Massilia litorea: one gene and its partner. The protein of the gene in region 1 interacts with the protein of each later gene in a pairwise test. Links are inferred from orthologs where the notes say so. Each region holds a gene or a part of one and is shown in the gene's direction. Other genes may lie near its edges.

Region 1 (11,180 bases):
GAATTTCAAGGAATTCACCATCACCCTGACCGACGGCCAGGCCAAGGTGCAGGGCGCGCGCTGCATGGATTGCGGCATCCCCTTCTGCAACACCGGCTGCCCGGTCAACAACCAGATCCCCGACTGGAACGACCTGGTGTATCACAACAATTACCGTGCGGCGATCGACAATCTGCACTCGACGAATAACTTCCCGGAAGTGACCGGCCGCATCTGCCCGGCACCTTGCGAAGCGGCCTGCACGCTCGGCATCAACGACGACCCGGTCGGCATCAAGTCGATCGAGCGAAAAATCGCCGACGCCGCCTTCGAGCACGGCTATGTCGTGCCGCAGCCGGCCCTGGTCAAAACCGGCAAGAAAGTTGCCGTCGTCGGTTCCGGCCCAGCGGGCCTGGCCGCCGCCCAGCAACTGGCGCGTGCCGGCCACGACGTCACCGTGTTCGAGAAGAGCGACCGCATCGGCGGCCTGCTGCGCTACGGCATCCCCGACTTCAAGATGGAAAAGGGTTTAATTGACCGCCGCATCGAGCAGATGCAGGCCGAGGGTGTGACCTTCCGCACCAGCGTCTTGATCGGCAAGGATTTCCCTGCTGCCGTCAGCAACATGGCGCGCGACACGATCTTCCCGGAAGATCTCGCCAATGAGTTCGACGCCGTCGTCATGGCCGGCGGCGCCGAGCAGCCGCGCGATTTGCCGGTGCCGGGACGCGAGCTGAAGGGTGTGCATTACGCGATGGATTTCCTGCCGCAGCAAAACCGGGTCAACGCCGGCGATAAGCTGAAAGACCAGATCAAGGCGACCGGCAAGCATGTGGTCGTGATCGGTGGTGGCGATACCGGTTCCGACTGCGTCGGCACCTCGAACCGCCATGGCGCAGCGACGGTCACCCAGTTCGAACTGATGCCGATGCCGCCCGAACACGAGAACAAGCCCCTCGTGTGGCCCTACTGGCCGACCAAGCTGCGCACCTCGTCCTCGCACGAGGAAGGCTGCGAACGCGATTTCGCCGTCGCCACGAAACGCTTCGAGGGTAAAAACGGCAAACTCGAAAAGCTGATCGCCTGCCGTGTTGAGTGGAAAGACGGCAAGATGGTCGAAGTCGCCGGCAGCGAATTCGAGATGAAGGCCGACCTCGTGTTCCTGGCCATGGGTTTCGTGTCGCCGGTGCAGCAGGTGCTGGACGCCTTCGGCGTGCAGAAGGATGCGCGCGGCAACGCGCGCGCCACGACCGACGGCGAAGCCTGCTACCAGACCTCGGTACCGAAAGTCTTTGTCGCCGGCGACATGCGCCGCGGCCAGTCGCTGGTCGTGTGGGCGATTCGCGAAGGGCGGCAATGCGCGCGCGCAGTGGATGAGTTCCTGATGGGCTCGTCGGTACTGCCGCGCTAAGTGTCTGCCTCCGATGGGCTCTCGAGCCCATCGGACGGAACGTGCAATGCTTGCTGCACCGTAGGAATGTTGTTTCCTGTCAACAAACTGCAACGTTGACACATATGCATATCTCAACAAAAACAATGACTTGCGGCACGAAATATCTGACTTTTCGGTTATTAGTGTTGTAGCCACGCGTCGGAACCCGGAGTGAAACGGGGCTGTCCCAAGCAGGGATTGCAGTTTCTGCACTACAATACGGGATTCCCAAAATCCGACTATCCCCCCTGTGTCTAACCTTGTAGAAATACGTGATCTCGAGTTCGCCTACGGCGATCGCAAGATCCTGTCGAACCTGCGCATGGATTTCCCGCGCGGCAAGCTCATTGCCGTGATGGGTGGTTCCGGCTGCGGCAAGACCACGGTGCTGCGCCTGATTGGCGGACAGATCCGTCCGCAGCGCGGCGCAGTCCGGGTCGGCGGCGAGGTCGTGCACGAGCTGCGCACCGAGGGGCTGTATCGCCTGCGCCGCCGGATGGGCATGCTGTTCCAGTTCGGCGCGCTGTTTACCGATCTCACCATTTTCGACAACGTCGCCTTCCCGCTGCGCGAGCATACCGACTTGCCGGAAGAGCTGATCCGCGACCTGGTGCTGATGAAGCTGAACGCGGTCGGCCTGCGCAACGCTTCCAAATTGAAACCGGGCGAAATCTCGGGCGGCATGGCGCGTCGCGTTGCCGTGGCGCGCGCGATCGCGCTCGACCCTGAACTGATCATGTACGACGAGCCATTCGCCGGCCTCGATCCGATCTCGATGGGCCTGACCGCCAACCTGATCCGCAACCTGAACGATGCGCTCGGCTCCACGTCCATCCTGGTCTCGCACGACGTGAACGAAACCTTCGCCATCGCGGACTATGTGTACTTCATGTCGGCCGGCAAGATCGTCGCCGAAGGCACCCCGGCCGAGCTGCGCGTCTCGCAGGACCCGTATGTCAAACAATTCGTCAATGCCGAGCCGGACGGTCCGGTGCCCTTCCACTATCCAGGGAAGTCGCTGGCCGACGACCTGGGTCTGGGAGCGCAGAAATGATCATGCGTTTCGTTGAAGGCGCCGGCGCCACCGTGCGCGAATCGATCGAGAACCTCGGTTTTGCAACGCGCGCGTTTTTCAACCTGCTGCGTTTTTCGCCCGGCGCCTGGCGCCGTCCGAGCCTGATTTCCGAGCAAGTTCACTTTATTGGTAACTACTCGCTGGTCATCACCATCGTCTCCGGCCTGTTCGTCGGCCTGGTGCTGGGCCTGCAGTTCTACGTGAACCTGATCCAGTTCGGCGCCGAGGAAAAACTCGGTTCGCTCACCGCCCTGTCTCTGATCCGTGAACTGGGCCCGGTCGTCACCGCCTTGCTGTTCGCAGGCCGTGCCGGCACCTCGCTCACCGCCGAGATCGGCCTCATGAAAGCCGGAGAGCAGCTGTCGGCCATGGAAATGATGGCGGTGAATCCGGTGCAGCGCGTGCTGGCGCCGCGTTTCTGGGGTGGCGTGATTGCGATGCCGGTGCTGGCCGCCGTGTTCTCGGCCGTCGGCATCATGGGCAGCTACCTGGTCGCCGTCAAAATGCTCAGCCTGGACGAAGGCGCCTTCTGGTCGCAGATGCAGGCCGGCGTCGATGTCAACCGCGACGTAGTCAGCAGCGTCATCAAAAGTTTCGTGTTCGGCATTGCCGTGACGTTTACCGCCGTGTTCCAGGGCTACCACGTGAAGCCGACCCCGGCCGACGTGGCACGCGCCACCACGCGCACCGTCGTCATCGCCTCGCTGCTGGTGCTGGGCCTCGACTTCGTCATGACCGCCCTGATGTTCACGCAGTAACAATAAAAATCGTTTCGTTTGGCCGCGCACAGACGGCCTGAATACTAGGAAATACTATGCACCGTAAAATCATCGATGTCTGGGTCGGCCTGTTCGTCCTGCTGGGCGCTGCCGCCGTGTTGTTCCTGGCGCTGCAGGCCGGGAATATGAGCTCGCTGTCGTTTGCCGAGACCTATGCCGTCGTCGGCAAGTTCGACAACATTGGTGGATTGAAGCCACAGGCGCCAGTCAAGAGCGCCGGTGTCGTGGTCGGCCGGGTGGGCAACATCAGTTTCGACGACAAAACCTACCAGGCCATGGTCCGCCTCGACCTGGATCCGAACTACAAGTTCCCGAAAGATTCGTCGCTCAAGATCCTGACGGCGGGACTGCTGGGCGAGCAATACATTGGCATCGAACCGGGCGGCGACACGAAAAACCTCGTCGACGGAGATCGAATCAACCGTACGCAATCGGCCACCGTGCTGGAAGACCTGATCAATCAGTTCATCTACAGCAAGGCTGCCGAAGGAAAGGAAGACAGTAAATGAAGAAGAAGAACATGACGTCGCTGCCGCGCTGGCGTGGACTGGCACTGGCCGCGGCAAGCTGCGCCGTGCTGTCCGGCTGCGCCACCCCGAGCAATCCGCAAGACCCGCTGGAAAAATTCAACCGCGCAACGTTCGCGTTCAACGACACGGTCGACCGCGTGGCCCTGAAGCCGGCCGCGACCGCCTACAAGAAGGTATTGCCGGGCTTCGCGCAAACGGGCGTGAGTAACTTCTTCGGCAACTTGTCGGACGCCTGGAGCTCGGTCAACAACTTCCTGCAAGGCAAGGGCGCAGACGGCGCGACCGATTTCATGCGTTTCGCGCTGAATTCGACCTTCGGCATCGCCGGAATCCTCGACATCGCGTCGGAAGCGGGGATGCAGAAACACAACGAAGACTTTGGCCAGACCCTGGGTGTCTGGGGTGTTCCTTCCGGTCCCTACTTGATGTTGCCATTGTTGGGCCCATCTACGATTCGTGACACCGCTGCATTGCCTGCCGATATCTGGGCCGATCCATGGGCCTACAAGAATCCGGTGAACGTGCGTAACATCGGTATCGGCGTGCGCGCGGTCGACCAGCGCGCATCGGTGCTGGAAGCATCGAACCTGTTCGAGGAAGCCGCGCTCGACCGTTACGAGTTCATCCGTGACGGCTACCTGCAACGCCGCCAGAGCCGTGTGTACGACGGCGAGTCGGGACCGCAGAAAGATGCGCCGAAGGAAGACGTACCGGCATCGAACACGCAAGTGGTGCCGGAACCGGCCTCGAACGCAACCGAAACGCAGCGGAAGTAATGGAATGTAGCAAGGCCCGTAGGACGCCGCTTGACGCGGCGCCCGACAGACTCCCGCAAACGACCAGAAAAGAGAGCTTATGAAACCAATCGCCCAACTCATCGCCACCGCCGCAACCCTCGCTTTCGCCACCAGCGTCATCGCCGCGCCGGCCCCGGCCACCAACGAAGCGCCGGACGTGCTCGTCAAGCGCATCAGCGCCGACGTCATCGAGACCGTGAAAGCCGACAAGGACATCCAGTCCGGCAACCGCAACAAGATCATGGAACTCGTCAATTCCAAGATCCTGCCGTATGTCGACGCCGAAAAAATGACGGCCCAGGCGGCCGGCCGCTTCTGGCGCCAGGCCACCCCTGAACAGCAGAAACGCCTGTCGGAAGAATTCCGCACGCTGCTGGTCTACACCTATTCCGGCGCGCTGTCGCAGATCAAGAACGAAACCGTCGAGTTCAAGCCGATGCGCGCGGAGCCGACCGATACCGACGTCGAAGTGCGTTCGCAGGTGAACGTCACCCGCGGCGAGCCGATCACCCTGAACTACCGCCTGGCCAAGGGTAATCAAGGCTGGAAGATCTACGACATCAACGTGCTGGGCGCCTGGCTGGTCGAGACCTACAAGGGTACCTTTGCTGCCGAGATCAACAAGTCGGGTGTCGACGGCCTGATCACCAAGCTGGCCGACCGCAACAAGCAACTGGCCAGCAAGCCCTTGAAGGCCCCTAAGTAAACATGGCCGAAGCAAATCCGATGCTGTCGCTCGACGCCCTCACCTTCGAGACCGCAGACGCGGCCCTGGAGCAGGGCTGCGCCGCGATCCGGGCCGGCGAGACCGTGTTCGACCTGGGCGGCGTGCGCGCCGCCGATTCGTCCGGCGTGGCCTTGCTGCTGGCCTGGCAGCGCCGCGCGCGCGATGCGGGGCAGAAGCTCACGTTCATCAATGTGCCGGGCAATATCGATGCGTTGACGCAGCTGTACGGGCTGGATGGGTTGCTGGCACGGTCCTAGTGTACGTTGGCAGTAACGTAGGGTGGGCACCTGTGCCCACGCGTAAGGTTTGAATGCATGCGGCGTATCGCCTGTCGTACCGCGTGGGCACAAGTGCCCACCCTACGTTACACCGCCGTCAACGTTCATCACACTACCTCGTACTATCCCATGCCTACGGCATGTCCAATGCCGCCGGGCTCTTGCATTCCCGATTTCCCCTATAATGGGTCGTTTCCCCGCCCGGCCTGCGCACGCCTGTGCCGCAGCCACTCCAAAGAACAATGACAGCGATCCAGATTAACAGCGTCGAGAAAAGCTACAAGGGCTTTAAAGCCTTGAAAGGCGTTTCCCTGACGATCGAACAGGGCGAGTTCTTCGGCCTGCTCGGCCCCAACGGCGCCGGCAAGACGACCCTGATTTCCACTATCGCCGGCCTGATCCGGCCCGACGTCGGCAGCGTGCAGATCCACGGCCATGACGTCGTCACCGATTTCCGCGAAGCGAGAAAAAAACTGGGCGTGGTGCCCCAGGAACTCGTGTTCGACCCGTTCTTCACCGTGCGCGAAACCCTGCGCCTGCAGTCGGGCTACTTCGGCATCAAGAACAACGACAAATGGATCGACGAGGTCATGGAAAACCTCGATCTCACCAATAAAGCCGACGTCAACATGCGCGCGCTGTCGGGCGGCATGAAGCGGCGCGTGCTGGTCGCGCAGGCCCTGGTCCATAAACCACCCGTCATCGTTTTAGATGAGCCGACCGCCGGCGTCGACGTCGAGCTGCGCCAGACCCTGTGGAAATTCATCTCGCGCCTGAACCGGGAGGGTGGGCACACGGTCGTGCTGACCACCCACTACCTGGAAGAAGCGCAGGCCATGTGCCAGCGCGTGGCGATGCTGAAGTCGGGCCAGGTCGTTGCACTCGATACGATGAGCGCGCTGCTGCGCCGCGTGTCCGGTTCGCAGCTGATCGTGCACCTGAAAAGCGGCGATTTACCTCAGGACCTGCGCCACCTGGTCTCGCACGACGAACACGGGAACGGTAGCGGCAATAAATACAGCCTGCGCGTCAACGAATACGCCGAGGTCGAGCCGATCCTGGCGCGGCTGCGCGAATCGGGCGCCGTCATCGACGAGATGCAGCTGCAGCAGGCCGACCTCGAAGACATTTTTATCCAGATCATGGAAAAGGGCGCGCTGTGAGTTTTGTATCTGTCGGTTTCCGCACCCTGTTCTATAAAGAAATGCTGCGCTTCTGGAAGGTCGCGACGCAAACCATCGCCGCGCCGATCCTGACGGCCATGCTCTACCTGCTGATCTTCGGCCACGTGCTCGAGGGGCGAGTGGAAGTCTATCCGGGCGTGAATTACACGGCCTTCCTGGTGCCGGGCCTGGTGATGATGAGCGTGCTGCAAAATGCGTTCGCCAATTCGTCCTCGTCCCTGATCCAGTCCAAGATCACGGGCAACCTGGTGTTTATCCTGCTGCCGCCGCTGTCGCACTGGGAAATCCTGCTGGCCTATGTGGCCGCGTCCGTCGTGCGTGGCCTGGCCGTGGGCGCGGGCGTGTTCGCGATTACCGCCTGGTTCGCGCACCTGAGTTTCGCGGCGCCGCTGTGGATCATCGTGTTCGCGATCCTGGGCGCGGCCATACTCGGCACGCTGGGCGTGATCGCCGGTATCTGGGCCGATAAATTCGACCAGCTGGCCGCGTTCCAGAATTTCCTGATCATGCCGGCCACTTTCCTCGCCGGGGTGTTCTATTCGATCCACTCGCTGCCCGGATTCTGGCAGGCGGTCTCGCATTTCAACCCGTTCTTTTATATGATTGACGGGTTCCGCCACGGCTTCTTCGGCCAGTCCGATATCTCGCCGTGGACCAGCCTTGCCATCGTCTCCGCCTTCTTCGCGGTGCTGGCGGCAGTGGCGATCAATTTGCTGCGCGGCGGCTATAAGTTACGCCACTAAATTACGCCACTAAGGCGTCATTAATATTTAGGAATTATCGTGTCGACCACTCCAGAACTGATCCACAGCTACATCGAAAACGGCCTGCAATGCACGCATTTGACGGTCGAGGGCGATGGCCGTCACTTCTCGGCCCTGATCGTTTCGCCTGCGTTTGCCGGCAAGCGCCCGATCCAGCGCCACCAGCTGGTCTATGCGGCGCTGGGCGATCGCATGCGCGAAGAGATCCACGCGCTGTCGATGAAAACCCTGACGCCTGAAGAATACGGAGGCTAAATGGACAAGCTTCAAATCGTTGGCGGCAAACGCCTGAACGGAGAAATTGCGGTATCGGGCGCCAAGAACGCGGCGCTGCCGATCCTGTGCGCGGGCCTGCTCACCGCCGGCGACGTCGAACTGTCGAACGTGCCGCGCCTGCACGACGTCAAGACGATCCTGAAACTGCTCGAGCAGACCGGTTTGAAAGTCAGCCAGGACGACGAAAACGTCACCCTGAACGGCGCCAACATCACGAGCCTGGAAGCGCCCTATGAACTGGTGAAAACCATGCGCGCCTCGATCCTGGTGCTCGGTCCCCTGCTGGCCCGCTTCGGCGAAGCCAAGGTGTCGCTGCCGGGCGGGTGCGCGATCGGTTCGCGTCCGGTCGACCAGCACATCAAGGGCCTGCGCGCGATGGGTGCCGAGATCACGATCGAAGGCGGCTACATCCATGCCAAAGCGAAAAAATTAAAAGGTGCGCGCATCCTGACCGACATGATCACGGTCACCGGCACCGAGAACCTCTTGATGGCCGCGACCCTGGCCGAAGGCGAGACGGTGCTGGAAAACGCCGCGCGCGAACCGGAAGTGACGGATCTCGCCAACTTGCTGGTCGCCATGGGCGCCAAGATCGACGGCATCGGCACCGACCGCCTGGTGATCCAGGGCGTCTCCGAGCTGCATGGCGCCAAGCATGCCGTGATCTCGGACCGCATCGAAGCGGCGACGTTCCTGTGCGCAGTCGCGGCTACCGGCGGCGACATCGTGCTGACGAATACCCGCACCGATATCTTCGACGTCGCGCTCGATAAACTGCGCGAAGTCGGCCTGCAGATGGACATCGGCAGCAACACGATCCGTGCGCGCATGGATGCCAGGCCGCAGCCGGTGTCCTTCCGCACCACCGAGTATCCCGGCTTCCCGACCGACATGCAGGCGCAGTTCATGGCCGTGAACACGATCGCCGCCGGCCCCAGCCGCGTGACCGAGACCATCTTCGAGAACCGCTTCATGCACGTGCAGGAGATGAATCGCCTCGGCGCGTTTATTTCCACCGAAGGGAACACCGCTTTCATCAAGGGTGTCGAGCGCCTGGTCGGGGCGCCCGTGATGGCGACCGACCTGCGCGCTTCGGCTTCGCTGGTGATCGCCGGCATGGCAGCCCAGGGCACGACCCTGATCGACCGCATCTATCACCTCGACCGCGGCTACGACCGCATGGAAGTGAAATTGTCGAAGGTCGGCGCCGACATCGTGCGCATCAAGTAATTATTAAGTAAAGGCGCCATGAGCATCGCAACACAATCGACGGACCAGGGCCTGATCCTGGCCCTGTCAAAAGGCCGGATTTTTGAAGACACGCTGCCGCTGCTGGAAGCGGCCGGCATCGTCGTCACCGAGAATCCGGAAACCTCGCGCAAGCTGATCCTGGCGACCAACGACCCGGGCGTGCGCGTGCTGATCGTGCGCGCCAGCGACGTGCCGACCTATGTCCAGTATGGCGCGGCCGACTTCGGCGTGGCCGGCAAGGACGTGCTGCTCGAGCATGGCGGCGAAGGGCTGTACCAGCCGGTCGACCTGAACATCGCCCGTTGCCGCATGTCGGTGGCGGTGAATGCCGGCTTCGACTACGAGACGGCCGTGCGCCAGGGCGCGCGCCTGCGCGTGGCCACCAAGTTCGTGAACACCGCGCGCCAGCACTTCGCAAGCAAGGGCGTGCACGTCGACCTCATCAAACTGTACGGCTCGATGGAACTGGCGCCGCTGGTCGGCCTGTCGGACGCCATCGTCGACGTGGTGTCGACCGGCGGCACCCTGCGTGCGAACAACCTGGTCGAAGTCGAGAAGATCATGGAGATCTCCTCGCGCCTGGTCGTGAACCAGGCCGCGCTGAAGTTGAAGCGCGCGCGCCTGCAACCCATCATCGAGGCTTTTGAGAAGGCCTCGACACTCCAACCGCAACAAGGCTGACCCATGGCTGTACAGATCCGCAAACTCGACTCCACCCACGACGGTTTTACGCAGCAGCTGCATGCGCTGCTGGCTTTCGAGGCCGCGACCGACGATGCGATCGAAACGGCCGTCAGTAAAATCCTGGCTGACGTGAAGCAGCGCGGCGACGCTGCCGTGCTCGAATACACGAACCGGTTCGATCGCGTCAGCGCCGGGAGCATGGCCGCCTTCGACCTGTCGCAGGAAGAACTGCAAGCGGCGCTCGACGCGCTGCCGCCTGCCCAGCGCGAGGCGCTGCAGACAGCGGCCGAGCGCGTGCGTGCATTCCACGAACGCCAGAAGCAGGAACTGAACGGTTTTAGCTATACCGAGCCCGATGGCACGGTCCTCGGCCAGCGCGTCACGCCGCTGGACCGCGTCGGCATCTATGTACCCGGCGGTAAAGCGGCGTATCCGTCGTCGGTATTGATGAACGCGATCCCGGCGCAGGTGGCTGGGGTAAAAGACATCGTGATGGTGGTGCCGACTCCGGACGGCGTGAAAAACCAGATGGTGCTGGCTGCTGCCGCGATTGCCGGCGTGACGCGCGTGATCACCATCGGCGGCGCCCAGGCCGTGGCCGCGCTGGCCTACGGCACCGAGACGATTCCGGCCGTGGATAAAATCGTCGGTCCGGGTAACGCCTATGTCGCCGCCGCCAAGCGCCGCGTGTTCGGCACGGTCGGCATCGACATGATCGCCGGTCCATCGGAGATCCTGGTGCTGTGCGACGGCACTACCGATCCGGACTGGGTTGCGATGGACCTGTTCTCGCAGGCCGAGCACGACGAACTGGCGCAGGCGATCCTGCTGTGCCCGGACGCGGACTACATCGCGCAAGTCGAAGCGAGCATCCACAAGCTGCTGCCGACCATGCCGCGCCACGAGACCATTACGACCTCGCTGAGCGACCGCGGCGCATTGATCAAAGTGCGCGACATGGAAGAAGCCTGCGCGATCGCCAACGACATCGCCGCCGAACACCTCGAAATCTCCGCCGAGCACCCGCAGCAGTGGGCCGACCGGATTCGCCATGCCGGCGCGATGTTCCTCGGCCAGTTCTCGAGCGAAGCACTGGGCGACTATTGCTGCGGCCCGAATCACGTGCTGCCGACCTCGCGCACGGCGCGTTTTTCGTCGCCCCTGGGTGTGTATGACTTCCAGAAGCGCTCGTCGATCCTGCACGTGAGCGAGGCGGGCGCCCAGACCCTGGGCAAGGTTGCGGCCGAGCTGGCCTATGGAGAAGGGCTGCAGGCGCACGCGCGCAGTGCCGAGCTACGCCTCCTCAGTCAGCCCAAGCCCCGGCCATGACGGACTGGGTCGACCAGGTGTTCTGCGAGGATGCGCTGGCGGGACTGGCGCGCATCCCGGATGCTTCCATTGACCTGATCCTGACCGACCCGCCG
Region 2 (11,079 bases), 1.1 Mb from region 1 along the record:
TAACCGAGGCCGCCAACGGCGAGGGTCACGGCAATCAGTGCGCTGGTCACCGTTGCGATGAGGTATTTGATCCGGAGGTTTTTCATGACAGTAGAGTGGACAGAAAGCGGCGGGCTGCCGGCAAAGCGTTGCATTTTCGACGAATTTGACGATAATTTCCACACGGAAACTACGCGAATCGTCCAGAATACGCGGCTCTGCGTCGAACTTTATTGAAATGGACAAACTGTCATCCTTGCTGGGGCGCCAGGCATTCAGCGCCCGCATCTTCTACAACGGTCCGTTTTGCGACGCCAACCAGTTCCATGAGAATGGCAGTGCCGGCCACCTGCATCTGGTGCGCCAGGGGCCGGTCGAGTTCGTGCACGACGATGGCGCGCTCCTGCGCATCGACCTGCCTTCGCTGGTTCTTTATCCGCACGGCACCAACCATCGCTTGCAGGTTCCCGCCGGGCACACTGCCCTGCTGCTGTGCGCCGACATCGTCTTCGAAGGGGGCAAGGCCAATCCGCTGGTCCGGGTGCTGCCCGGCTGCCTGCATATGCCGCTGGCCGAGATCGCTGGGCTGGGGCCGACACTCGATCTGCTGTTCGGCGAGGCGGCAGGCACGGCGCCCGGCCGCGAATTGATCCTGGACCGGCTGTGCGATGTGTTGCTGGTCCAGGTAGTGCGTCGCGAATTCGACAACGGAAAATTGTCGCTGGGCTTATTGGCCGGCCTGGCGGACCGCCAGGTGTCGGCGGCGCTGACGGCGATCCACGAGCGCCCGCACGAGCTGTGGACCCTTGCCGCACTGGCCAGGCTCGCCGGCATGTCGCGCGCCAGCTTCGTGGAACATTTCCGCGAGGTGATGGGGATTCCGCCCGGCGAATATCTCAGCCGCTGGCGCATCGCCCTCGGCGGCAGGCTGCTGCGCCAGGGCATGCCGGTCAAACTCGTCAGCAGCCGCACGGGCTATACGAGTCCGTCCACGTTTACGCGCGCCTTTACTGCGCAGATGGGTGCTTCGCCGCGCGAATGGCTGAAGCGGGCCGCCTGAGTTGCCTGAGGCGGCGCCCTCCTCAACCGCGGGCGGCCGCCGAACCGGCGCCGAAGCAGCGCCACAGGGCCGCGGCCAGCGCCACGATCAGCACGCCACCGCCGAGCAGGTGCGCGGAGGCCAGCGGCGCGAACAGCATGGCCAGCATGTAGCCGAGTCCGCCCAGCACCAGGCTCCAGCCAGCGAAGCGGCGCGCCGCCTGCTCGGCCTGGGGCGAGCAGCGCAAGCGCGCCAGCGCCGTCAGCGATTTCGGAATCGCGTTCGCGTAGAACACCACGACAAAGCCGAGCAAGGCACCGGTCAGGCGTTGCGACCACTCGAGCGACAAGTGTTCCGGCGCGGCCCATTTCAGGGCTGCGCACGCGCCGACGATCATTACCGCACCAAGCAAGGCACGGCCCAGCGGGAAAGTGCTTTTCATGACTTCTCCTCGTTCGATCCGACATCGAGATGGCCGGGTTGCGGCCGCGTGACCTGCAATCCAAACGTCTGGGCAAAGGCAAGCAAGGCCTCTTCCAGCACCGACAGCTTCAAGCGGTACGTAACCGTGCGCCCCTGCTTGTCGGCCTCGATCAGGCCGGCGTTGACGAGCACGGCGAAGTGCGCCGACATGGTCGGCTTGGAAACGTCGAACATCGCCGCCAATTCTCCCGCACCGATGGGTCCGGCCTGCAGCAGCTGCAACACCTTGCGGCGGGTCGGATCGGAGAGGGCTTTGAATACGGTGCTCATGGAATCGATTATTAGCTAACCATCGAACTATTGCAAGCGCTTTCGCGCACCGAACCGCAAGCTCCTCAATCTTTCGTGCGCACGAATTCCAGGATCGCATTCCACTGCCCGCTCGTCACCGGCGAAATGGAAAGGCGGCTGCCTTTCTGCAGCAGGACCATGTCTTCCAATACGGGCATGGCGCGCATCTCGGCCAGCGTCAAATAGCGCCCCTTTTCTTTCGCCTGGACGTCGACCGATATCCAGCGCGGCTGCGCCTGTGTCGCTTTCGGGTCGAAGTATTTGCCGGCACTGTCGAATTGGGTAGCGTCGGGATAAGGGCCGCTCGCCACTTCCGCTATTCCCGCGACACCGGGAACGGCGCAACTGGAGTGATAAAACAGGATGCCGTCGCCGATTTGCATGGCGTCGCGCATGAAATTGCGGGCCTGATAGTTTCTTACGCCGAACCAGGCGACGGTCTGGCCCGGTGCGGCGAGAACGTCGTCGAAACTGACTTCATCGGGCTCGGATTTCATCAACCAGTAGCGCATCGGATCTCCTGAAAAAAAAGCAGGCCGATAAAACCTGCGCGCGTAAAAAAGCGGCTGCGTGCTTTTGCTCGCAACCGCTTCATGGAATGTAGCCCCGCCTGTGCCGTTTTTTGCCGGCATCCCGAACCTGATGGCTCAAGGTGGTCACAGTCAGTTCAATTTCGGGTTCGTCGAACTAGCGACGCTCACGCCCATCAAACACTATCCCGCAACCTATGCATGTAAATGGTTCAAGGAATATATGGCAATCTCGAACACCGCAGGGTGCCTCGCAGTTTACTCGCTTGAACCGTCATGTCAAACGAATTTGCCCGGTCAGGACAAATTTTCCTGCGGCGCCAGGGTGTGGTCGAGGACCTTGTGCATCGCTTCGAGTTTTTGTTTCACTTCGAGCATCGTCATGTCCGACAGCGGTCCCTGCGGCGACTTCACCGAGAGGAATTCCGCGGCCACGCTGAGCGCGGCCATGACCGCGATGCGGTCGTTGCCCTTGACCTTGCCCGAATCGCGCAGCGCGGTCATCTTGCCGTCGAGATAGCGCACGGCATCGCGCAGCGTCGCCTGTTCGCCTTCCTTGCAGGCCAGGCGGTAAGGCTGGCCCATGATCGTCACATCCAGGTAAATCATCGGGCAGCCTCGGCATCCAGGGGTTCGGCGGCGTCTGCCGCGCTCTCTTCCGCGCTACCTTCCGCGTCTTCCGCTTCTTCCGGCGCAGGCAATTGCTCGATCACGGCTTCGACCTTGTGCTGGACCTCGACAAGGCGTTCGACGAGCGCCATGTTCACTTCGTTCAGTAACAGGTTGGTCTGGCGCAGTTGCGCATTCTCGCTGCGCAGCGACACGACCAGCTCGGCGAGCCGCTCGATTTTGTCGGATAGGTCTTGGAATTCGGAAATCATTCGTAACTATAGGTCTGTTCTGGTTAGACAGTCAACAGGAGAGCACAGCCTGCGCCCTGCCCGGCGGGGACCACAGTGTATAGCGTCGCGGCGGGTAGCCGCGCGCGGCAAGGCTTATCTGGCTGCATTTCGGTAGCAGCGCTGCGCCTGCATATCCGGAAGCGCAGTCCTTATCGCCTTCCATCCCCTCGTTTGACACCGATCAATTCCCCACCAACAGTGCGTCAGCCGTCTTGGCATCGGTGCTAGTCTCTCCGCTCCGTACCTGCGCCGGCCACGGCCCAGCAAGCTGCCGCGTCATCCCGGCAGTTGAGGCAAAACAAGCTCTTGCAATTTATTTTGCAACATCGCCGCTTGAAATACCCTGATGTCGTCCCTATAATTAGCACTCGTTAGATGAGAGTGCTAACAACCTCTTTCAAAGCTGCGGCGCAGTATGCGACGCGGCAATCAACGCAAACAAAGCTAGTCCAAACCACTGAATAAAGGAGTTTTGCATGAACCTTCGCCCTCTGCACGATCGCGTTATCGTGAAGCGTCTCGACCAGGAAACCAAGACTGCCTCCGGCCTGATCATCCCTGATGCAGCCGCCGAGAAGCCGGACCAGGGCGAGATCCTCGCCGTCGGCAATGGCAAAGTCCAGGACAACGGCACGCTGCGTGCACTGGAAGTCCAGGTTGGCGACCGCGTCCTGTTCGGCAAGTACTCGGGCCAGACCGTCAAGGTCGACGGCCAGGAACTGCTGGTGATGCGCGAAGAAGACATCATGGCCGTGCTGGTCAAGTAATCCTCCCCTCAGAATATCTCTCGGAGAAATAAAAAATGGCAGCTAAAGAAGTAATTTTCGGCGACGCAGCGCGCGCCAAGATGGTTGAAGGCGTCAACATCCTCGCCAATGCAGTCAAGGTCACCCTGGGTCCTAAAGGCCGCAACGTCGTGCTGGACCGCTCGTTCGGCGCCCCGACCGTCACCAAGGACGGCGTCTCGGTCGCGAAAGAGATCGAACTCAAAGACAAGCTCATGAACATGGGCGCGCAGATGGTCAAGGAAGTCGCTTCGAAGACCAGCGACAACGCCGGCGACGGCACCACCACCGCGACCGTGCTGGCACAAGCCATCGTGCGCGAAGGCATGAAGTTCGTTGCCGCCGGCATGAACCCGATGGACCTGAAGCGCGGCATCGACAAGGCAGTTGCTGCCACCGTCGAAGAGCTGGCCAAGATCTCCAAGCCATGCACCACCTCGAAAGAAATCGCCCAGGTCGGCGCGATCTCGGCCAACTCGGACTACTCGATCGGCGAGCGCATCGCTGAAGCGATGGAAAAAGTCGGCAAGGAAGGCGTCATCACCGTCGAAGACGGCAAGTCGCTGAACGACGAACTCGACATCGTCGAAGGCATGCAGTTCGACCGCGGCTACCTGTCGCCTTACTTCATTAACAACCCGGACAAGCAAGTCGCCATCCACGACAATCCGTTCGTTCTGCTGTGCGACAAGAAGATCTCGAACATCCGTGACCTGCTGCCGGTACTGGAGCAAGTTGCAAAGGCCGGCCGTCCGCTGGTGATCGTCGCCGAAGACATCGAAGGCGAAGCGCTGGCGACCCTGGTCGTCAACAACATCCGCGGCATCCTGAAGACCGTTGCCGTCAAGGCGCCTGGCTTCGGCGACCGTCGCAAGGCCATGCTGGAAGACATCGCTGTCCTGACCGGCGGCCAGGTGATCGCGGAAGAAGTCGGCCTGACCCTGGAAAAGGTCACGCTGGCTGAACTCGGCCAGGCCAAGCGTATCGAAGTCGGCAAGGAAAACACCATCATCATCGACGGTGCAGGTTCGGCTGAAAACATCGAAGCGCGCGTCAAGATGGTGCGCGTCCAGATCGAAGAAGCGACCTCGGACTACGATCGCGAAAAGCTGCAAGAGCGCGTGGCCAAGCTGGCCGGCGGCGTTGCCGTGATCAAGGTTGGCGCTGCCACCGAAGTCGAAATGAAGGAAAAGAAAGCACGCGTGGAAGACGCGCTGCACGCCACCCGCGCAGCCGTTGAAGAAGGCATCGTGCCAGGCGGCGGCGTCGCCCTGCTGCGTGCCCGCGCCAACCTGCAAGTCAAGGGCGACAACCCTGACCAGGAAGCCGGCATCAAGATCGTCCTGCGCGCAATGGAAGAGCCGCTGCGCATGATCGTCCAGAACGCAGGCGAAGAAGCATCGGTCGTCGTCTCGGCAGTGCTGGGCGGCACCGGCAACTACGGCTACAACGCCGCCAACGGCACCTACGGCGACATGGTCGAAATGGGCGTGCTGGACCCAGCCAAGGTCACCCGCTCGGCACTGCAAAACGCAGCGTCGATCGCCGGCCTGATGCTGACCACCGACTGCATGGTGTCGGAACTGGCTGAAGACAAGCCAGCCGGCGGCATGGGCGGCATGGGTGGTATGGGCGGCATGGGCGGTATGGACGGCATGATGTAATGTCCTTGGGCGCCGGTTCGCCGGCGCCCTGCTGCAGTTTGAAAAGCCCGCACGGTTCGCGCCTTGCGGGCTTTTACTTTTGGGAGATTGCGATGCCTGTCGTGAATGCGGAAGACCTCGAGGATGCGGTATTGATTGTGTCGGAGCCGGGAACCCCGGACAAAGCCTGGGTATCCCTCGATACGGGCCAGGTGCACATCCGCTCGGAGATGGTCGATGGGGAACTGGCGTCCCTGCCGGACGATATCGATACCTCGGAGCGCTACATTTCCGTGCCACACATGAGCGAGCTCGATCTCGGGCTGGAACTGGTGTTCGATTTCGCCGACGCAGCGATGGCTGACGATGCCGATCGCGTACGCCAGATGTTCAAGCGTTCGGATGCGTATCGCCATTTCAGCGAACTGGTCGAGGAGCGTGGCCTGACGGAGCGCTGGCATGACTTCCGCGAGGCGCAGACGCGGGCGGTGCTGGCGGGGTGGTGCGAGGAGAACGGTTTGCAGTTGGGCTAGCATCCGCGTGGGCATGCCCACGCATGTGCGGCTGCAAACCGTTCGCGTGAAAACACTGCCCGGGACCGGCGCACGATTTACTGGCTCGCCTTCCCCCGAAACCGCTTCAACTCCTCCTTCATATACACCGCGCTGGCCACCGCCTTCCCTCCCCCGCACTTCACGAGATACGGCTTGCCGCTCATGCTGCTCTGCGTCGCTCCACGCTCGATGAACGACTCCGCGTTCGTGACCAGGTCGCGCTTGACGAGGTAGTCGTACTTCTTCTGCAGATGCGCACGCGCCTCCGACCCGTCGTGCCAGCTGCCGTTGCGGTTGAACTGGCAGCCCGGCGTCGCCACGTAGTCGAGCAGGTGCGCAATCTCGGCCTGCGCCTTCGGTTCCGGCGCCGCAAGCGCCGCGCCGTGCAGGGTGGCGACCAGCAGCATGGCGCCCGCAAATCGAAATACGGTCATCGTGTTTCCTCCGGGGTGGCAAACGAACATGCGACGAGTCTAGCACCCACACCGGGAAGCGTCCGTCAGGCCGGCATGCCGAGATTGCCCGGCATCTACACATCGGCTAGTATGGCCGCACGTTTTCCACGAGGTTCCATCATGATTTCACGCGGCGCACAGTTGCTGAGTTTCTCCCTGCTGGCCGCGGCCCTGCTTGCCGGCTGCAAGGACAGGCAGCCGCCGGCCGCGCCGCCGCAGCCGGCCAAGCCCATCGTGCAGCAGAAGGCCGAACCGGCCGTCACGCGCGAACAGGCGATGGCCGCACTGCTGGCGTTGCCGGAAGTGAAGGCCTGGTCGCAGGACATCGAAAAGCGCTCGCGCGGCAAGGCGCACGGGGCCGTGATCGAAGACGACCCGACACCGCGCGTCATCAACGGCATGTCGTACTGGCAGCTGAGTTTTGTCGAGAACCGTGCGGACAAGGTGCAGCGGCGCGAGAGTTTTCTGGTGGCGAAAACGGGCGAGCAGATTCTGGTGGACGACACGGCGAACGATACGGTGGTATCGCTCGACGAGTGGCGGCGCGGGATTCGGCGGGTGGAGACCAAATCGGCGGATTGATGTTGCGCGACGCGAAATCGACAACATCGTTAACGGACGCATGACGCAGGGTGGGCTCTTGAGCCCACGCGGTCGAACCATGAAGCAGTCGAAACGAGTACCGACATTTTTTCGCGCGCGTGAGCGATGGTGTTGAAGCCGCATCGACGCACATGTCAGACCGCGTGGGCACAAGTGCCCACCCTACGTTTCTCAACTGTCCAGGTGTGAAATCAAGAGCCTGCGCTGCTCGACGTCGCCTTCTCGCCCATTATGCGCATCGACCGACAAGCCCACCGCCATGATGTCGATGAACAGCAGCTGCAGGATCCGCGAAATCATCGACAGGAACACAGTGCTGTCCTCGGCGTGATCGACCGCCAGGCACACGCTGGCCTTGCGTGCGAGCGGCGACTGGCTGTTGCCGATGGCGATGACGTCGGCGCCGCGCGAACGGGCGATGTCGACCGCCTGCAGCAGCTCCGGCAAGCGCCCCGAATTCGAGATCGCGATCACCACGTCGCCCGGCCCGAGCAGATCCGCCGCCAGCGCGAACAGGTGCGAGTCGCCGTACAGCGCGGTCGGAATCCGGAAGCGGAAGAATTTATGCTGGCCGTCGAGCGCCACCACGCGCGCATTGCCCAGCGCGTAAAACTCGACCCGGCGTGCGCGGCTCACCAGCTCGATCGCACGGTCCAGCGTGTGCACGTCGAGCCCGTCGCGGAATTTCAAAATCGCCGACACGGTGTTGTCGATCACCTTCGCCGACAGGTCATGCGTGCTGTCGCTGTTCCTCACCTGGCTGTGGCGCACCGGGATCGCACCGGTCAGGCTGCTCGCGAACTTCAGTTTGAAATCGGCCAGGCCGAGGAAGCCGAGCGAGCGGCAGAAGCGGATCACGGTCGGCTGCGAGACTTCCGCGCCGCGCGCGATATCCGCGATCGGTTCGTTCAGCACCAGGCGCGGCTGCTCGAGCACGAGCGTCGCCACGCGCTGCTCGGCGGGCGTGAGCTCGTGGCGCAGCCCCTTGATGCGGTCCATCAGCGTGTTGGCGCCGCTACGGCCACGCAGGTGTTCGGAGAGGATGGTCGCGACCCCGTGGAAGGCGGGGTTCGGCGTCGTGATGACATAGGTCGGAATGTCGGCCAGGTAGTGCGAGAAGCGTCCCTTGGCCTCGAAGCGCGCGCGGAAGGGAGAGCGTGCGAACCACTCCCCCATGCGCGGCACGATGCCGCCGCCAATAAAAATGCCGCCGAAGGCGCCCAGGGTCACGGCGAGATTCGCCGCCGCGGCGCCCAGCATGCCGCAGAAGACTTCCAGCACCTCGATGCACAGGGCATCGTTTTCATCCAGGCCCGCGGCCAGGATGTCGGCGGCCGTACGGCCTGGGGCCTGCACGCCATTGCGCAAGGCCAGCGCCTCATGGATCAATTCCATGCCGGGCCCGGAAATCAGGCGTTCGTTCGACACGTGCTGCCAGGCGCGCCAGGCGTGCCGCAGGATCGCGAACTCGCGCTCGTCGCCGGGCGCGAAGTTCACGTGGCCGCCTTCGCTGCCCAGGGTGACGAAGCCGTCGCTCGTGGGAATCAGGCCCGAGACGCCGAGGCCCGTTCCCGGCCCCAGCACGCCGATGACGGCATTCGCCGCCGGCTTGCCGCCGCCGACCTGCAGCAGGTCGGCAGGCAGCAGCACGGGAATGGCCATCGCCAGCGCCGTGAAATCGTTCACCACCAGCAGCGTCGACAGGCCCAGCTCGCGCCGCACCGCCTCGGTCGAGAATTCCCAGGCGCGGTTCGTCATGCGTACCTGGTCGCCGTTGACGGGATTGGCCACCGCAAAGGCGGCGTGCTGCAGGTTCAGGTCGAGGTGGTCGCGCAGGTAGAAGCGCACCAGCGAATCGACACCGTCGAACTCCTCGCACTTCAACACGGCCACATGGCGGAAGGTGCCGGGCGCCGTCTGCAGTGCGAAGCGCGCGTGCGTGGCGCCGATATCGGCCAGCAGGCGCGGGCCGTCGGCGAACGCGGTGCGCTCGAATTTCTCGGCGTCGGGCGCGTTGCCCATCAGGCGAGCGTACCGAACCAGGCGCCGTAAGCCGGCAGCGTGACGCGGCCGTTTGCCGCTTCGCCCGGCAGGCCGTGGCCTTCCAGGTCGTGCGCGCCCGCCGTCTCCGGCCAGGCTATCGTTACCGGCGCGTTCGACAGGTTGAAGGCGGCCAGCACGGTCGGCTCTCCATCGAGCGTGCGGCGCAGCGCCAGCACCGGCTCCGGCGCATCGAAGAAGGAGATGTCGCCACGGGTCAGCTGCGGCAGCTTCTGGCGCCAGTGGATGATGCGGCGCGCCGCGTTCAAGGCCGATGCGGAGTCGAACTCCTGCTGCGACACGGACGCGGCAAGATGCGGCACCGCGACCGGCAGCCAGGGCGTGCCGGTGGTGAAGCCGGCGTTGGGCGCGGCATTCGTCCACGGCATCGGGGTGCGGCAGCCGTCGCGGCCCTTGAATTCCGGCCAGAAGGTGATGCCGTACGGGTCCTGCAGCAGTTCATACGGCACATCCGCTTCCGGCAGCGCCAGTTCGTCGCCCTGGTACAGGCAAGGCGTGCCTTTCAGGGACAGCTGCATCGCCAGCACCATCGCCGCGAACGCCACTGGCGCATCCTCGCCGCGCCAGCGCGTGACGACGCGGATCGCATCGTGGTTACCGACCGACCAGGACGCCCAGCCGCCTTTGACGCGCGCTTCGAATTCCTCGACCTGGGTGCGGATGTGCGCGGCCGTGAACTGCGGCGTGAGCAGGTTGAAACTGTAGGCCATGTGCAGCTTGTCGCCGTCGGCCGTGTACTCGGCCATGCAGGCCAGGGCGTCGTCGGCACCGACTTCGCCGATCGAGACGGCGCTGTATTCGTTCAGCAGCGCGCGGATCTGCTGCAGGAAGGCGATGTTTTCCGGACGCGTCTTGTCGTAGATGTGGGACTGCATGCCGTAGGGGTTGACGTCGGTGACCGAGGCCGTGTCGCGGGTGGTCGCCGGCGGATTGCTGCGCAGCTGGGTGTCGTGGAAGTGGTAGTTACACGCGTCCATGCGCACGCCGTCGACGCCGCGCTCGAGCCAGAAACGCAGCGCGTCCAGGTGGGCCTTCTGCACGTCCGGGTTATGGAAGTTCAGTTGCGGCTGGCTGACCAGGAAGTTGTGCATGTAGTACTGCTTGCGGCGCGTGTCCCACTGCCAGGCGGAGCCGCCGAAGACCGACATCCAGTTGTTCGGCGGGTTGCCGTCCGGGGCAGCGTCGGCCCAGACATACCAGTCGGCCTTCGGGTTGTCGCGGCTGGAGCGGCTCTCGGCGAACCACGGGTGCGCATCGGCCGTGTGCGCCATCACCTGGTCGATCATGATTTTCAGGCCGAGCGAATGCGCCTTGGCGACCATCGCGTCGAAGTCGGCCAGGGTGCCGAACAGCGGATCGACGTCGCAGTAGTCGGAGATGTCGTAACCGAAGTCCTTCATCGGCGACTTGAAGTAAGGGGACAGCCAGACGATGTTCACGCCCAGGCTCGCGATGTAGTCGAGCTTCGCGGTGATGCCGGGGATGTCGCCCACGCCGTCGCCGTTCGTGTCGAGGTAGCTGCGCGGGTACACCTGGTAGATGATGGCTTCGCGCCACCAGTCATTGTTGTGCGTGGAGGTCTGGGTCATGACGAGGTCCGGTTGGTGGTTTTTACGCAATATACAGCAGCTTTTTCAATTTTACAATCTGCACCCAGCTGCATTTTTCATGCATATTTCCTTTACATTCAAAGACTTAAATAAAATTAACAGTTGTACTTCCTCAGGATGAAGTAGCAAAACTACGAAGCCTCT

Evidence for each region.
Region 2: the proteins of LPB04_RS05355 (region 1) and groL interact in binary tests that used the Escherichia coli proteins (3 or more experiments, as listed by UniProt). The link is inferred for Massilia litorea from one-to-one orthologs.

Annotation. Positions count from the first base shown.
Region 1 is NZ_CP062941.1:1,204,236-1,215,415, reverse strand. Bases 576-3,563 are described here. They hold LPB04_RS05355 (ABC transporter ATP-binding protein), read left to right. Parts: upstream 576-1,661; coding sequence 1,662-2,465; downstream 2,466-3,563. Other genes in these bases: mlaD (outer membrane lipid asymmetry maintenance protein MlaD), read left to right, coding at 3,301-3,563; mlaE (lipid asymmetry maintenance ABC transporter permease subunit MlaE), read left to right, coding at 2,462-3,244; LPB04_RS05360 (glutamate synthase subunit beta), read left to right, coding at 576-1,390. Also shown: more of LPB04_RS05360, read left to right, coding at 1-575; more of mlaD, read left to right, coding at 3,564-3,774; LPB04_RS05340 (MlaA family lipoprotein), read left to right, coding at 3,771-4,571; LPB04_RS05335 (MlaC/ttg2D family ABC transporter substrate-binding protein), read left to right, coding at 4,651-5,298; LPB04_RS05330 (STAS domain-containing protein), read left to right, coding at 5,301-5,576; LPB04_RS05325 (ABC transporter ATP-binding protein), read left to right, coding at 5,840-6,760; LPB04_RS05320 (ABC transporter permease), read left to right, coding at 6,757-7,524; LPB04_RS05315 (BolA family protein), read left to right, coding at 7,564-7,800; murA (UDP-N-acetylglucosamine 1-carboxyvinyltransferase), read left to right, coding at 7,801-9,051; hisG (ATP phosphoribosyltransferase), read left to right, coding at 9,070-9,753; hisD (histidinol dehydrogenase), read left to right, coding at 9,757-11,085; LPB04_RS05295 (DNA-methyltransferase), read left to right, coding at 11,082-11,180. UniProt on the Escherichia coli protein: Part of the ABC transporter complex MlaFEDB, which is involved in a phospholipid transport pathway that maintains lipid asymmetry in the outer membrane by retrograde trafficking of phospholipids from the outer membrane to the inner membrane.
Region 2 is NZ_CP062941.1:2,298,587-2,309,665, reverse strand. Bases 3,463-6,349 are described here. They hold groL (chaperonin GroEL), read left to right. Parts: upstream 3,463-4,026; coding sequence 4,027-5,673; downstream 5,674-6,349. Other genes in these bases: LPB04_RS10175 (YfeK family protein), read right to left, coding at 6,263-6,349; LPB04_RS10180 (UPF0158 family protein), read left to right, coding at 5,766-6,185; groES (co-chaperone GroES), read left to right, coding at 3,701-3,991. Also shown: LPB04_RS24365 (methyl-accepting chemotaxis protein), read right to left, coding at 1-86; LPB04_RS10225 (AraC family transcriptional regulator), read left to right, coding at 218-1,039; LPB04_RS10220 (hypothetical protein), read right to left, coding at 1,062-1,460; LPB04_RS10215 (metalloregulator ArsR/SmtB family transcription factor), read right to left, coding at 1,457-1,771; LPB04_RS10210 (EVE domain-containing protein), read right to left, coding at 1,837-2,304; LPB04_RS10200 (cell division protein ZapA), read right to left, coding at 2,620-2,931; LPB04_RS10195 (hypothetical protein), read right to left, coding at 2,928-3,203; more of LPB04_RS10175, read right to left, coding at 6,350-6,640; LPB04_RS10170 (hypothetical protein), read left to right, coding at 6,782-7,243; LPB04_RS10165 (glucokinase), read right to left, coding at 7,436-9,286; LPB04_RS10160 (alpha-glucosidase family protein), read right to left, coding at 9,286-10,914.